2 linked regions of the Rhodobacter capsulatus SB 1003 genome follow. The protein of the gene in region 2 binds, or shares a complex with, the protein of the main gene of each other region. Links are inferred from orthologs where the notes say so. Each region holds a gene or a part of one and is shown on either strand. Other genes may lie near its edges. The genes, in order: RCAP_RS00370 and dapF.

Region 1 (5,095 bases), 3.6 Mb from region 2 along the record:
GTCGCGAAACTGGGCGAGGGTGCGATCTGGAAGCGGCGCAGCTGACACATAAATTTCACAAAACGCAGCCTTGCGGCAATTTTCCCATTCCATCCCCGCCCCGCAGCCATTAGATGCATCGCGTTCGCAGTTTAGGGCGTTCGCAGTTTTGGGGAGGGAGCCCATGCTGGACTTCGCTACGATGCGCGCTTCTCTGGCCGAGGCCTATGATCTGGCGCCCTCGCTGACGCTGGCCGAGGAGATGGCCGAGGTTCACGCCCGCATGGGGCGGGTGATCCCCCTGCCCGATTTCGCCCGCCACGCGCCCTATATCCGCGCGATCAACCGGCTCAAGCGCGAAAAGAACGCGGTGATCCTGGCGCATAACTACATGACGCCGGAGATTTACCATGGCGTTGCCGATGTCGTGGGTGACAGCCTGCAGCTGGCGATCGAGGCGACCAAGGTCGAGGCCGAGACGATCGTGCAATGCGGCGTGCATTTCATGGCGGAAACGTCAAAGATCCTGAACCCGGCCAAGCGCGTCCTGATCCCGGATGCGCAGGCGGGCTGTTCGCTGGCCGAAAGCATCACGCCCGAGGGGATCGCGCAGATGCGGGCGCAATATCCCGGGGCGCCGGTGGTCAGCTATGTCAACACCACGGCGGCGGTCAAGGCAGCCTCGGACATCTGCTGCACCTCGGCCAATGCGGCGCAGATCGTCGCAGCCCTGCCCGAACCCACGATCATCATGACGCCCGACCAGTATCTGGCGCAGAATGTGGCGAAAGCCGTGCCGCAGAAAAACGTCGTCTGGTGGGCGGGCTCCTGCATCGTGCATGAACAATACACGCCGCAAGATCTGCGCGATTTCCGCAGCTATCACCCCGGCACGAAGATCATCGCCCATCCGGAATGCCCCCCCGATGTGGTGGCCGAGGCGGATTTCTCCGGCTCGACCGCGGGGATGATCGATTTCGTCACGCGCGAAAAACCGGCGCAGGTGATGCTGGTCACCGAATGTTCGATGGCCTCGAACATCGCCGATGCCCTGCCCTCGGTCGAATTTCTGGGGCCCTGCAACATGTGCCCCTACATGAAGATGATCACGCTGGAAAAGATCCTGTGGTCGCTGCATGCGGGCACCGAAGAGGTCACCGTGGATCCCGCCATCGCGGGCAAGGCGCGTTTGGCGGTCGAGCGCATGATCGACCTGTCGCGAAAGCTGGCCCGGTGACCGAGTCCGTGATCGAGACGCCGCGCGTCGTCATTGTCGGCGCGGGGCTGGGGGCGCTTTACGCGGCGCTGAAACTGGCGCCGCATCCGGTTCTGGTGATCTCGCCCGAAACCTTGGGCGAAGGCGCTTCCTCGGCCTGGGCGCAGGGCGGTGTGGCTGCCGCGATGGCGCCGCCCGACAGCGCCGAGGATCACGCGAAGGACACCGAAACCGCGGGCGCGGGCACGGTCGATGCGGCCATCGCCCGGCTGGTGACACAGGAAGCCCGGGACCGCATTCTTGACCTGACCGCGCTTGGGGCGCCTTTCGACCGCGATGCGCAGGGCGATTACGTGATGTCGCGCGAGGCCGCCCATTCCCGCCCCCGTGTCGTGCGGGTCAAGGGCGATCAGGCGGGCTACGAGATCATGCAGACGCTGATTTCCGCCGTGCGGGCCTGCCCCTCCGTTCAGGTGATCGAGGGCGTGATCGCGACGCGGCTCGAGGTCGAAAACGGTGCTGTCACCGGGCTTTGGGTCGAATCCGCCGCCGCCTCGACCGGCCGTGTGCTGATCCGAACCCCTGCGGTGCTGCTGGCGGGCGGCGGCTCGGGCGGGCTTTTTGCCGTCACGACGAACCCGCCGCGCATCCGCGGTCAGGTCATCGGCATGGCCGCCCGGGCGGGCGCGCAGATCGCCGATGCGGAATTCGTGCAATTCCACCCGACGGCGATTGCGACGGGCGAAGACCCGGCCCCCTTGGCGACCGAGGCCCTGCGCGGTGAAGGCGCCGTTCTGCTCAATGACCGGGGTGAACGCTTCATGCGGGCGATCCATCCCGATGCCGAACTGGCGCCGCGCGACATCGTTGCCCGCGCCGTCTATCTGGAACGACAGGCGGGGCGGAACCCGGTTCTGGATACGCGCCAAGTGCTGGGGGCCGAGCTGCCGAAACGCTTTCCCGCCGTGGCCGAAGCCTGCTTTTCAGCTGGAATAGACCCTGTTTCGCAGCCGATCCCGGTGGCCGCCGCCGCGCATTATCACATGGGCGGGATTGCGGTCGATGACCGCGGCCGATCCTCGCTGAACCGGCTCTGGGTCTGCGGCGAGGCCTCTTCGACCGGGCTGCATGGGGCCAACCGGCTGGCCTCGAACGGGCTTCTGGAAGCCCTCGTCTTTGCCCGCATCTGTGCCGAGGGCATTGCCGAAACGGTCCCCGTGACACCGGCCGAGAGCGTTGCCCTGTCCTTCCCCGCGGGCGGTGCCCCGGTGGACGAGGTCGCCGTGGCCCGGCTGCGGCAGGCGATGACCGATGGCGTCGGGGTTGTCCGCGACGCCGCGGGGCTGAAAGCCGCCCTGCGCACGCTTGCGGAAATCGAGGCCAAGGCCGAGCGCGAGGCGCTGCGTAACATGACCGCCACCGCGACGCTGATTGCCGCCGCGGCGCTGATCCGCACCGAAAGCCGGGGCGGTCATTACCGCTCCGATTACCCGAAAACAGACCCTGTTCAGGCCAAACGCAGCTTTCTGACCCTGACCGAAGCGCTGGCCATCCGGTCCCGCGCGCTGGAGGAAGAATGACCAACCTGCCCGATTTCCTGCTCGAACCCGTGATCCGCGCCGCGCTGATGGAAGATCTTTCGCCGATGGGCGATGTCACCACCCGCGCCGTTGTCCCCGCCACGACGCGGTATGAGGCCCGGGTGAACGCCCGCGAGGAAGGGGTGGTTTCGGGCATGCAGGTCGCCGCCCTTGCCTTTCGCCTGGTCGATCCGGCGCTGGCCGTCACGACCCATGTCGCCGATGGCCATCCCTGCGGCAAGGGCCAATGCCTGATGACGATTTCGGGCTCGGCGGCGTCCATCCTGATGGGGGAACGGGTTGCGCTCAACTTTGCCGGCCGGATGACCGGCATTGCCAGCCTGACCGCCAGTTTCGTCGCACAAACCCGCGGCACCAAGACCCGCATCACCTGCACGCGGAAAACCACCCCCGGCCTGCGCCTGATCGAGAAAACCGCGGTCGCCCATGGCGGCGGCTCGAACCACCGCTTCGGCCTGTCGGATGCGATCCTGATCAAGGACAATCACATCGCCGCCGCGGGGGGCATCCGCGCCGTGCTGGAGGCCGCGAAAGCCGCCCGCAGCCACATGATGCGCGTCGAGCTGGAGGTCGACAGCCTTGATCAGCTGGAACAGGCGCTCTCGATCGGCGGCGCCGACGTGATCTTGCTCGACAACATGGACACGCCGACCCTGCGCGCGGCGGTGGCGCTGACCAAGGGCCGCGTCGTGCTGGAAGCCTCGGGCAACATGCGGCTGGACCGCATCGCCGAAGTCGCCGCGACCGGAGTCGATTACATCTCCTCGGGCGCGCTGACCCATTCGGCGCGCACCTTCGATCTTGGCCTCGATTTCTGACGGCTCAGATCATTTCTTCAGGTGTTCGGCGAAACTGTCGAACACCTGCTCATAGACGGCGCGCTTGAAGGGCACGATCTTTTCCACCAGTTCCGCCGGTTCCATCCAGCGCCAGACCGAAAATTCCGGGTGCTCGGTGGCGATATTCACATCGCTGTCCTGGCCGAGAAAGCGGAACAGGAACCATTTCTGCTTTTGGCCGCGATATTTCCCGCCCCAGATATTGCCGATCAGCTCTTCGGGAAGGTCATAGACCAGCCAATCCTCGGTCTTGGCGAGTTTCTCGACCAGATCCGGCCGGACCCCGGTTTCCTCCTGCAACTCGCGCAGCGCGGCTTCCTTCGGCCGTTCGCCCGCATCGATGCCCCCTTGCGGCATCTGCCAGGCATGGCCCGGATTGTCGATGCGCTGACCGGCAAAGATCAGACCTTCGGCATTGATCAGCACAAGGCCGACATTCTTGCGATAGGGCAGCGCGGCAAGCTCTTCGGGGGTCATCTTGTCCTCATGTGGCAAGGGGGCCTTTCGGCCCCCGGTCCAGGATTACGGCTTCGCGGCGGCTTTCGGCTCATCGACCGGCACCAGCGTCTGACCGGCGACCGCCAGCCCCTTGATGATGTCGATCCCGTAGGCCAGCTGGAAATCCTCCAGCCGCAGCTTTGCGGCCTCCTCGGCCTTGGCGCGTTCATCCTCGGCCTGCTTCTTCTCGTCCTCGGTCATCGAGTCGTTCGACAGCACGCCGCGCAGATCGGCTTCGGACCGGGTTTCCGGGGTGTCCTCGGCCTTGTCGGTCTCGGGTGCGGCGGGCGGTTGCGGCACGACGATGTCGGGGGCAATCCCCAAAGCCTGGATCGACCGCCCCGAGGGCGTATAATAGCGCGAGGTGGTCAGCCGCATCGCGCCGTCATTTTGCACCGGAATGACCGTCTGCACCGAGCCCTTGCCGAAGCTTTTCGTCCCCACGACGATGGCGCGGTGATGATCCTGCAACGCCCCGGTGACGATTTCCGAAGCCGAGGCAGAGCCGCCGTTGATCAGAACGACAATCGGCTTGCCCTGCGCCAGATCGCCCGGCGTGGCGTTGAACCGCTCGCTTTCCTCGGGCTTGCGGCCGCGGGTGGAGACGATCTCGCCCTTGTCGAGGAAGGCATCCGACACCGCGATCGCCTGCGTCAAAAGCCCGCCCGGGTTGTTGCGCAGATCCAGGATCACCCCGTTCAGCTTGTCGATGCCGCCCGCTTCCTCGGCGACCTTCTTCAGGCTTTCCTGCAGGTTCGGGAAGGTCTGGTCGTTGAAGGTGGTGATGCGCAGGATCGCCGTATTGGCCTCCAGCCGCCCCTTGACCGCGGTCAGCTTGATCGTGTCACGGGTCAGCGTCACGTCAAAGGGCTCGGTCTTGCCTTCGCGCACGATCTTCAGCGTCACCTCGCTGCCGACCGGGCCGCGCATCTTGTCCACCGCATCATCCAGCGTCAGCCCCA
Region 2 (7,522 bases):
GCATGCACGATGGCGGCCAGCGGCCCCACCGCATTGGCCACGTCATTCGCCCCATGGGCAAAGGACAAAAGCGCCGCCGAGACGATCAGCGGAATGGTGAACAGCTTCTTCAGCGTCTTCTTGCGGTTTTCCTGGCCCGCGGATTGCGCCCGCACCAGCGGCACCGACACGCCCCAGGCCACCAGCCCGACCAGAACCCCGATCAGCAGCGAGGCCCCCAGCGAGATGTGAAGGATCTTCGTCAGCCCCTTGAGCGCCAGATAGGCGGCAAAGGTGCCCGACATGAAGCCGATCAGCATCGGCACCCATTTGCGGGCGGCGGCGATCTTGTCCTCGACATAGATGATCTTGGCCTTGATGAAAGCCAGGAAAAGCGCGGCAAAGATCCCGCCCATGATCGGCGAAATCACCCAGCTGGCGGAAATCGTCGCGATGGCGGGCCAGTTCACCGCACCAAATCCCGCGGCGGCCACGCCCGCGCCGACGACGCCGCCGACGATCGAATGGGTGGTGGAGACCGGCGCCCCCATCCAGGTCGCCACATGCAGCCACAGCGCCGAGGCGAGCAGCGCCGCCATCATCGCCCAGATGAAATGCGCCGCATCGGGCACGGCCTCGGGCGCCAGGATCCCGGTCGAGACGGTCTTGACCACATCGCCCCCGGCAATCAGCGAGCCCGAGACCTCGAAGATCGCGGCAATGATCAGCGCGCCGCCCAGCGTCAGCGCATTCGCGCCGACGGCCGGGCCCATGTTGTTGGCGACGTCATTGGCGCCGATGTTCAGCGCCATATAGGCGCCGATCGCCGCGGCGAAGACCACGATCAGCCCGCCCGGCTGCGCCCCCATCAGGATCGCGGCGAAAACCCCCGCCAGCACGATGAAGGCCAGACCGATCCCCGGCGCCACCAGCGGCCGGGCCACGAATTGCGTCGCCTCTTCCAGAAGACCGATCCGGCTCAGATCCTTGTCGAGCGTCTTCCATTGGTTGATCGGCGGTGTAGCCACGGTCTTTCCCCTGCCCGACGCCCGTCACAAAACTGACAGGCACCCGTTACGTTCGCGCGTGGGTTAGACCGGTTGAGGCGTCAAGGCAATGCGGCTATCACGAAAACGTGCGCAGGATCTGCTTCAATTCGCGTTCCTGCACCCGTTTGGCGGCCGCTTTTGGCGAAACGAATTGTCGCGCCCGCCGCCCGACCTCGGGATAGTCGTCATCCAGCCCTTCGACATCGACGACGAAGCACAGCACCTTGCAGCGCTGTTCAAGCCCGTTCTTGCGCCGCTTCGTGTAGTGAAAGGCGCCGATGGGATCGGCATTCACATGACCGCGCACCCCCGCCTCTTCCCAGGCTTCGCGCAGCGCCGCCTCGGCCAAGGTCTTGCCGCGCATCGGCCAGCCCTTCGGCACGATGCAGCGCTTGGTGTCCAGCGAGGAGACCAGCAGCACCTCGGTCTCCTTGCCGCGGCCGCGCCGACAGATCGCCGCCACCTGCAGCGCCTCGGGGCGGTGGCCCAGCAGATTGCGCAGAAACGGGGGCAGGCCGATCATCCGATCTCTCCCCAGGGGCTGTCGCCCGCCAGCAGCATCCGCGCCAGCGCCACCGCGCGATAGGCATAGGCGCGCTGGCGGCGGCTGTCTTCGGGCGCGCGGGTGACGACCCAACCGGCCGAGACGAAGGCCCGCACCGCAAGGAACAGCGGCAAAAGCGCCAGCTGATCCGCGGGCAGGTCGCGGCGGCGACGATAGCCCGCCACCAGCCGCCGGGCATGCTCGGTCAGCAGCGGGTCGCCCCAGCTTTGCACCAGCGCCGAGGCGAGATCGTAAAGCCGCCAGCCCGGGCCGCAATCGTCAAAGTCGATCAGCCGCAGCCCGTCGCGGGTCATCATCACGTTCGAGCGCAGCGTATCGGCATGGATCGGCCCGAAATCCGTGGCCCGCGGCAAAAGCGCAAGCGCCTTGTCGCGCGCCGCCCGCAGGATCGCGCTTTCCTCGGCGCTCAGCGTCGGCGCCTCCCAGAACCGGCCCAGCCGCGGCGTCTCGCCCAAAAGCGCCTCGGCCGCCCAGCCCGCGCGCGGAAAGGCCTCGGGGCAGGCGCCCGCGTCGGTGGCATTGTGCAGATCGGCAATCAGCGCGCCAAAATCCCCGGCCCGGGCCAGCACGGCGGAATTTTCCAAAGGCGCGACGGCCTCGCCCAGCGGCCGCCCCTCGATCCAGCGCAGGCAGGAGACCACCAGCCCGTCGACCATCGCCACCCAGGCACCATTCGCCGCGGGCAAGGGCTCGGCCACCGCCACGCCAGCATCGCACAGCCGCGCCGACCAGGCCAGTTCGGCGGCGATCGCGGGGGCATCCTGATAGCCGGGCCGGTGCAGCCGCAGCGCGGCCTTGGTGCCGCTGGGCAGGATCGTGCCGAAGACGATGTTTTCCGACCGCCAGATCAGCTGCAAGGGCGCACCCATGCACAGCCAGGCGCGTTGCGCCTCGCGGGCCAGATCATAAGCGGCGGCATCTTCCATCATGCGGGCATCTTTCGCAAAATGGCGTCGAGCGTCTCGACCAGTTGCGCGGCATTCGCGCGTGAAAACGGCATCGGCGGCCGCATCTTGAGGATATGCTGCCCGCGCCCGACCCGGCCCAGAAGGAGGCCCGCATCCTTGGCCGCCTCGACCACCCGGCCGCAGAACTCGGTCGCCGGTTGCCCGTCGCGGGCAAATTCGATGCCGAAGAACAGGCCGAAACCGCGGGTGTCGGCGATCAGCGGATGGCGCAACTCGCGCAACAGGCCCAGTGCGTAGGCGCCGACCTCGCGGGCGTTTTCGACCAGACCCTCGTCCTCGATCACATCCAGCACGGCACTGGCCGCAGCACAGGAGACCGGGTTTCCGGCAAAGGTGTTGAAATAGCCAAAGGCGTTGCGAAAGGCCGCCATCACCTCGGGCCGGGCGATCACCGCGGCGACCGGGTGGCCATTGCCCATCGGCTTGCCCAGGGTCACCACATCGGGGGCAAAGCCGAGGAAGTCATGCCCCCACCAATGCGTGCCCACCCGGCCGAAGCCCGGCTGCACCTCGTCGCACAGGATCAGGCCGCCCGCCCTGCGCACCACCTCGACGGTCGGGTCCAGAAAGCCGGGGCCGATGCCGGGCGTCCCCTCGTTGGCGAAGATCGGGCAGAGCATGATCCCGGCGAACCCATGGCCTGAAGCCTCCAGCTCGGCAATTGCCCGGGCCACGCCCTCTGCGAAAGCCTGCGGCTGCGCGGCAAGTGATCCGCCCAAGGGCGCCAGACTGTCGGGCGCGGGCACGCGGCGGATATGGGGCGGGTAGCCGCCAATCGGCGGGCGGCGCGTGGAGAGATGCGCCACCGCCGTGGTATTGCCGTGATAGGTGTTGTCGGTGGCAATCAGCCCGGTCTTGCCGGTCATCGCCTGCGCCATCCGCAGCGCGACATCATTCGCCTCGGACCCGGTGCAGGTCATCAGCATCTGGTTGAGATCATGCGAAAACTTCGCGGTGAGCCGCTCGCCATAGGTCAGGATGCCCTCGTGCAGATAGCGGGTATGGGTGTTCAGAACCGAGGCCTGCGCCGCAATCGCCGCGACCACGCGGGGATGGCAATGGCCGACATGGGCGACGTTGTTGTAGCAATCCAGATAGCGCCGCCCGGTGTCATCAAACAGCCAGACGCCCTCGCCGCGCACGATCTGCAAGGGGCGCTCATAAAAGGTCGGCACATTCGGCCCCAAAAGCCGCGTGCGGCGGGCCAGCAGGTCACTCATCCTCGCCCACCCTGCCCCGCAGCGCCTTGACCTCGCCCCGCACCGTCTTCGCCGCCAAACGCCGCCGCTGACTGCCGAGCGTCGGCTTCGTCGCCACCCGCCGCTTGGGCGCCACCAGCGCCGCGCGGATCAGCTCCACCAGCCGCTCGCGCGCCAATTCACGGTTGCGCAGCTGGCTGCGCGTCTCCTCGGCGCGAATGACGATGGCGCCATCCAGCGTCCATTTCCGCCCCGCCAGCCGCTTCAGCCGCGCCTTCACCGGGGGCGTCAGATGCGGGCTGCGTTCGGCCTCGAAGCGCAATTCCACCGCGGTCGAGACCTTGTTGACATTCTGCCCCCCCGGCCCCTGCGAGCGCGTGAAGCTTTCCGACAGTTCCCAGTCGGCAATCGCCAATGTGTCATCGATCCACAGCATGGGCCCAACCTAAACACCGATTCGAAAAACAAAAGCCCCCGGCCCTTCATCTTGCCGAAAATATCCCGGGGCGCGGGGCAGAGCCCCGCTCTCAGGCCAGCAAACGGGCACCATCCTGCCCGGAAATGCGCAAGGACATCACCGTGCCCTCCGGCATATCACGATCAAACGACACTTCGGTGAAATACTCGGTCCGACCCAGCCGCGGCCCCTCGGTCAGCACCTCCCGCAGTTGCCCCACCTCGGCTTGCAGATGCCGGACAAGTGCCGCATCGCCCGCCGCGCGCAGCCGTGCCGCCCGGTCCTTGATCACGGGCCCCGCCACCCGCGGCATCCGCGCGGCGGGCGTGCCCTTGCGGGCCGAATAGGGGAAGACATGCAGGAAGGTCAGGCCGCAGTCCTCGACCAGCCGCAGGGAGTTTTCGAACATCTCTTCGGTCTCGGTCGGAAAGCCCGCGATGATGTCGGCGCCAAAGACGATGCCGGGGCGCAGCCGCCGCGCCTCCTCGCAAAAAGCAATCGCATCGTCGCGCAGGTGGCGGCGCTTCATCCGCTTCAGGATCATGTCATCGCCATGCTGGAGCGACAGATGCAGATGCGGCATCAGCCGGGGCTCGGTCGCAATCGCCAGCATCAGGTTGTCATCCGCCTCGATGCTGTCGATGGACGATATCCGCAGCCGCGCCAGATCCGGCACCAGCCGCAGGATCCGCATCACCAGATCGCCCATCCGCGGCGCCCCCGGCAGATCCGCCCCCCACGACGTCAGATCGACCCCGGTCAGCACCACCTCGGCAAAGCCGCGATCGACCAGCCGCTTGATCTGCTCGACCACCACGCCCGCGGGCACGGATCGCGAATTGCCGCGGCCAAAGGGGATGATGCAGAAGGTGCAACGGTGATCGCAGCCGTTTTGCACCTGCACATAGGCGCGGTGCCGCCCGAAGCCGTCGATCAGATGCCCCGCGGTTTCCTTGACCGACAGAATGTCATCGACCATCACCCGCTCGGTCTCGCCGATGAAATCCGCGCCCTTCGGTGCCAGCGCCGCCCAGGTCTCGGGCTGCATCTTTTCATGGTTGCCGACGACGCGGGTCACCTCGGTCATCGCGGCAAAGGTCTCGGGCTCGGTCTGCGCGGCGCAGCCCGTGACGATGATCGCCGCACCGGGGTTTTCCCGCGCCAGCTTGCGGATCTCCTGCTTGGCCTTGCGCACGGCCTCTGCCGTGACGGCGCAGGTGTTCACCACGACCGCGCCGGAAAGACCGGCCTGCGCGGCCAGTTCCTTCATCGCCTCGGTCTCATAGGCGTTCAGCCGGCAGCCCAGCGTCGAGAAAACCGGCGGCTTCATAGCGCGGCAAGGAAGGCGGGGGACAGTTCCGCCGCGAAGACCAGCGCGGTCGGGCCGGTCATCCAGACCCCGTCCTCGCGCCAGTCGATCTCCAGCCGCCCGCCATCGACATCGACGATCACCCGCCGCCCGGTCAGCCCGCGCAGATGCGCCGCCACCGCCGTCGCGCAGGTGCCCGACCCGCAGGCCAAGGTGATGCCCGCGCCGCGTTCCCAGACCCGCATCCGCAAATGATCGGGGCCAATAAGCGAGGCGAATTCGACATTGGTGCGTTCGGGGAACAGCGGGTGATGCTCGATCTTCGGACCCAGACCCGAAACATCGGCCGTTTCGGCATCCTCGACGAAAAAGACGCAATGCGGATTGCCCATGCCGACGGCGACGGGATCGCCGGTCAGCGGCAGCGCCAGCGGATCGGCCGCCACGGGAATCGCGGCGGGGTCCAGAATCGGGGCGCCCATGTTCACCGACACCAGCCCGTCCGCGCGCCGTTCAGCCGAAAGCCGCCCGCGCGCCGTGGTCAGCGTCACGCGGTCCTTGCCCAGATCGCGCATCATCAGATCCGAGACGCAGCGCGTGGCATTGCCGCAGGCGCCCGCCTTCGAGCCATCGGAATTCCAGAATTCCAGCGTGAAATCCGCGCCTTCGGCGGGCAGAATCACCGCAAGCTGGTCGAAGCCGACGCCGCGATGCCGGTCGCCCAGCGCCCGCGCCAGCGCAGGCGTCACCGGGTTTTCACCGCTGCGCGCGTCGATCACGACGAAGTCGTTGCCAAGGCCGTGCATCTTCAGAAAACGCAGGCCGGGTTCGGAAAGGGGTCTGTGGTCCATGCGCGCCCTCTACACCCCGTCTGCAGTTTTTTCCAGTGCTGCGATTTTTTTCGCGTTTTGGCCCTTGACCCCCCCGGCACGGACCAGTAGAGACCGCCGCAGTGATGGGCCGTTAGCTCAGTTGGTAGAGCAGCTGACTTTTAATCAGCGGGTCGCAGGTTCGAATCCTGCACGGCTCACCATCACTCTCCCCGCGGATCGCGAAAAGAAACAACCCCTTCGGGGGCTGGACTTTTTGCGCCCCCGGACCATCTGGGCCGCAGGAGGCCGAAAGATGGACAAGAAATATCGCAAGACCCCCGAAGCGCTGGCCCGGCTGACGGCCGAGCAGTTCCGCGTGACGCAGGAAAGCGGCACCGAGCGCGCCTTTACCGGGGCATTCTGGAACACCACCGACCCCGGGCTTTATGTCGATGTGGTCTCGGGCGAGCCGCTGTTTTCCTCGCGCGACAAGTTCGAAAGCGGCTGCGGCTGGCCCTCGTTCACCCGGCCGGTCGTGCCCGCCCATGTGACCGAGCATCGCGACGTCAGCCATGGCATGATCCGCACCGAAGTGCGCTCGATGCATGGCGACAGCCATCTGGGCCATGTCTTCCCCGACGGCCCGCGCGATCGTGGCGGGCTGCGCTATTGCATCAACTCGGCCAGCTTGCGGTTCATTCCGAAAGATCGCATGGAAGCCGAGGGTTACGGCGACTGGCTTGCGGAACTGGAGGGATAAGCGGATGCAAAAGGCGATACTGGCGGGCGGCTGCTTTTGGGGCATGCAGGATCTGATCCGCAAGCTGCCCGGGGTGATGTCGACCCGCGTCGGCTATTCGGGCGGCGATGTGGCGCAGGCCACCTACCGCAATCACGGCACCCATGCCGAGGCGATCGAGATCGTCTTTGACCCGGCGCAGATCAGCTTCCGGCGGCTGCTGGAATTCTTCTTCCAGATCCACGACCCGACGACGCCGAACCGGCAGGGCAATGACATCGGGCTGTCCTATCGCTCGGCGATCTTTTTCCTGGATGCCGAGCAGGAACGCATCGCCCGGGACACCATCGCCGATGTCGACGCCTCCGGCCTCTGGCCGGGCAAGGTGGTGACCGAAGTGGCCCCGGCCGGGCCGTTCTGGCAGGCCGAGCCGGAGCATCAGGAT

What was found.
Region 1: the proteins of dapF (region 2) and RCAP_RS00370 are in contact, whole or in part, in a solved structure (PDB 5YGU), measured with the Escherichia coli proteins. The link is inferred for Rhodobacter capsulatus SB 1003 from one-to-one orthologs.

Annotation. Positions count from the first base shown.
Region 1 is NC_014034.1:79,647-84,741, forward strand. The notes cover bases 2,369-5,095. They hold RCAP_RS00370 (RNA pyrophosphohydrolase), read right to left. Parts: upstream 4,113-5,095; coding sequence 3,624-4,112; downstream 2,369-3,623. Other genes in these bases: RCAP_RS00360 (L-aspartate oxidase), read left to right, coding at 2,369-2,775; nadC (carboxylating nicotinate-nucleotide diphosphorylase), read left to right, coding at 2,772-3,614; RCAP_RS00375 (S41 family peptidase), read right to left, coding at 4,158-5,095. Also shown: dnaQ (DNA polymerase III subunit epsilon), read left to right, coding at 1-45; quinolinate synthase NadA, read left to right, coding at 164-1,216; more of RCAP_RS00360, read left to right, coding at 1,213-2,368. UniProt on the Escherichia coli protein: Master regulator of 5'-end-dependent mRNA decay.
Region 2 is NC_014034.1:3,680,159-3,687,680, forward strand. The notes cover bases 4,461-7,306. They hold dapF (diaminopimelate epimerase), read right to left. Parts: upstream 6,378-7,306; coding sequence 5,544-6,377; downstream 4,461-5,543. Other genes in these bases: mtaB (tRNA (N(6)-L-threonylcarbamoyladenosine(37)-C(2))-methylthiotransferase MtaB), read right to left, coding at 4,461-5,547; msrB (peptide-methionine (R)-S-oxide reductase MsrB), read left to right, coding at 6,652-7,098; msrA (peptide-methionine (S)-S-oxide reductase MsrA), read left to right, coding at 7,103-7,306. Outside these bases: RCAP_RS17165 (inorganic phosphate transporter), read right to left, coding at 1-1,007; RCAP_RS17170 (NUDIX hydrolase), read right to left, coding at 1,105-1,551; RCAP_RS17175 (phosphotransferase enzyme family protein), read right to left, coding at 1,548-2,522; RCAP_RS17180 (aminotransferase class III-fold pyridoxal phosphate-dependent enzyme), read right to left, coding at 2,519-3,781; alternative ribosome rescue aminoacyl-tRNA hydrolase ArfB, read right to left, coding at 3,774-4,196; more of mtaB, read right to left, coding at 4,288-4,460; more of msrA, read left to right, coding at 7,307-7,522. UniProt on the Escherichia coli protein: Involved in the succinylase branch of the L-lysine biosynthesis and in the biosynthesis of the pentapeptide incorporated in the peptidoglycan moiety. Catalyzes the stereoinversion of LL-2,6-diaminopimelate (L,L-DAP) to meso-diaminopimelate (meso-DAP).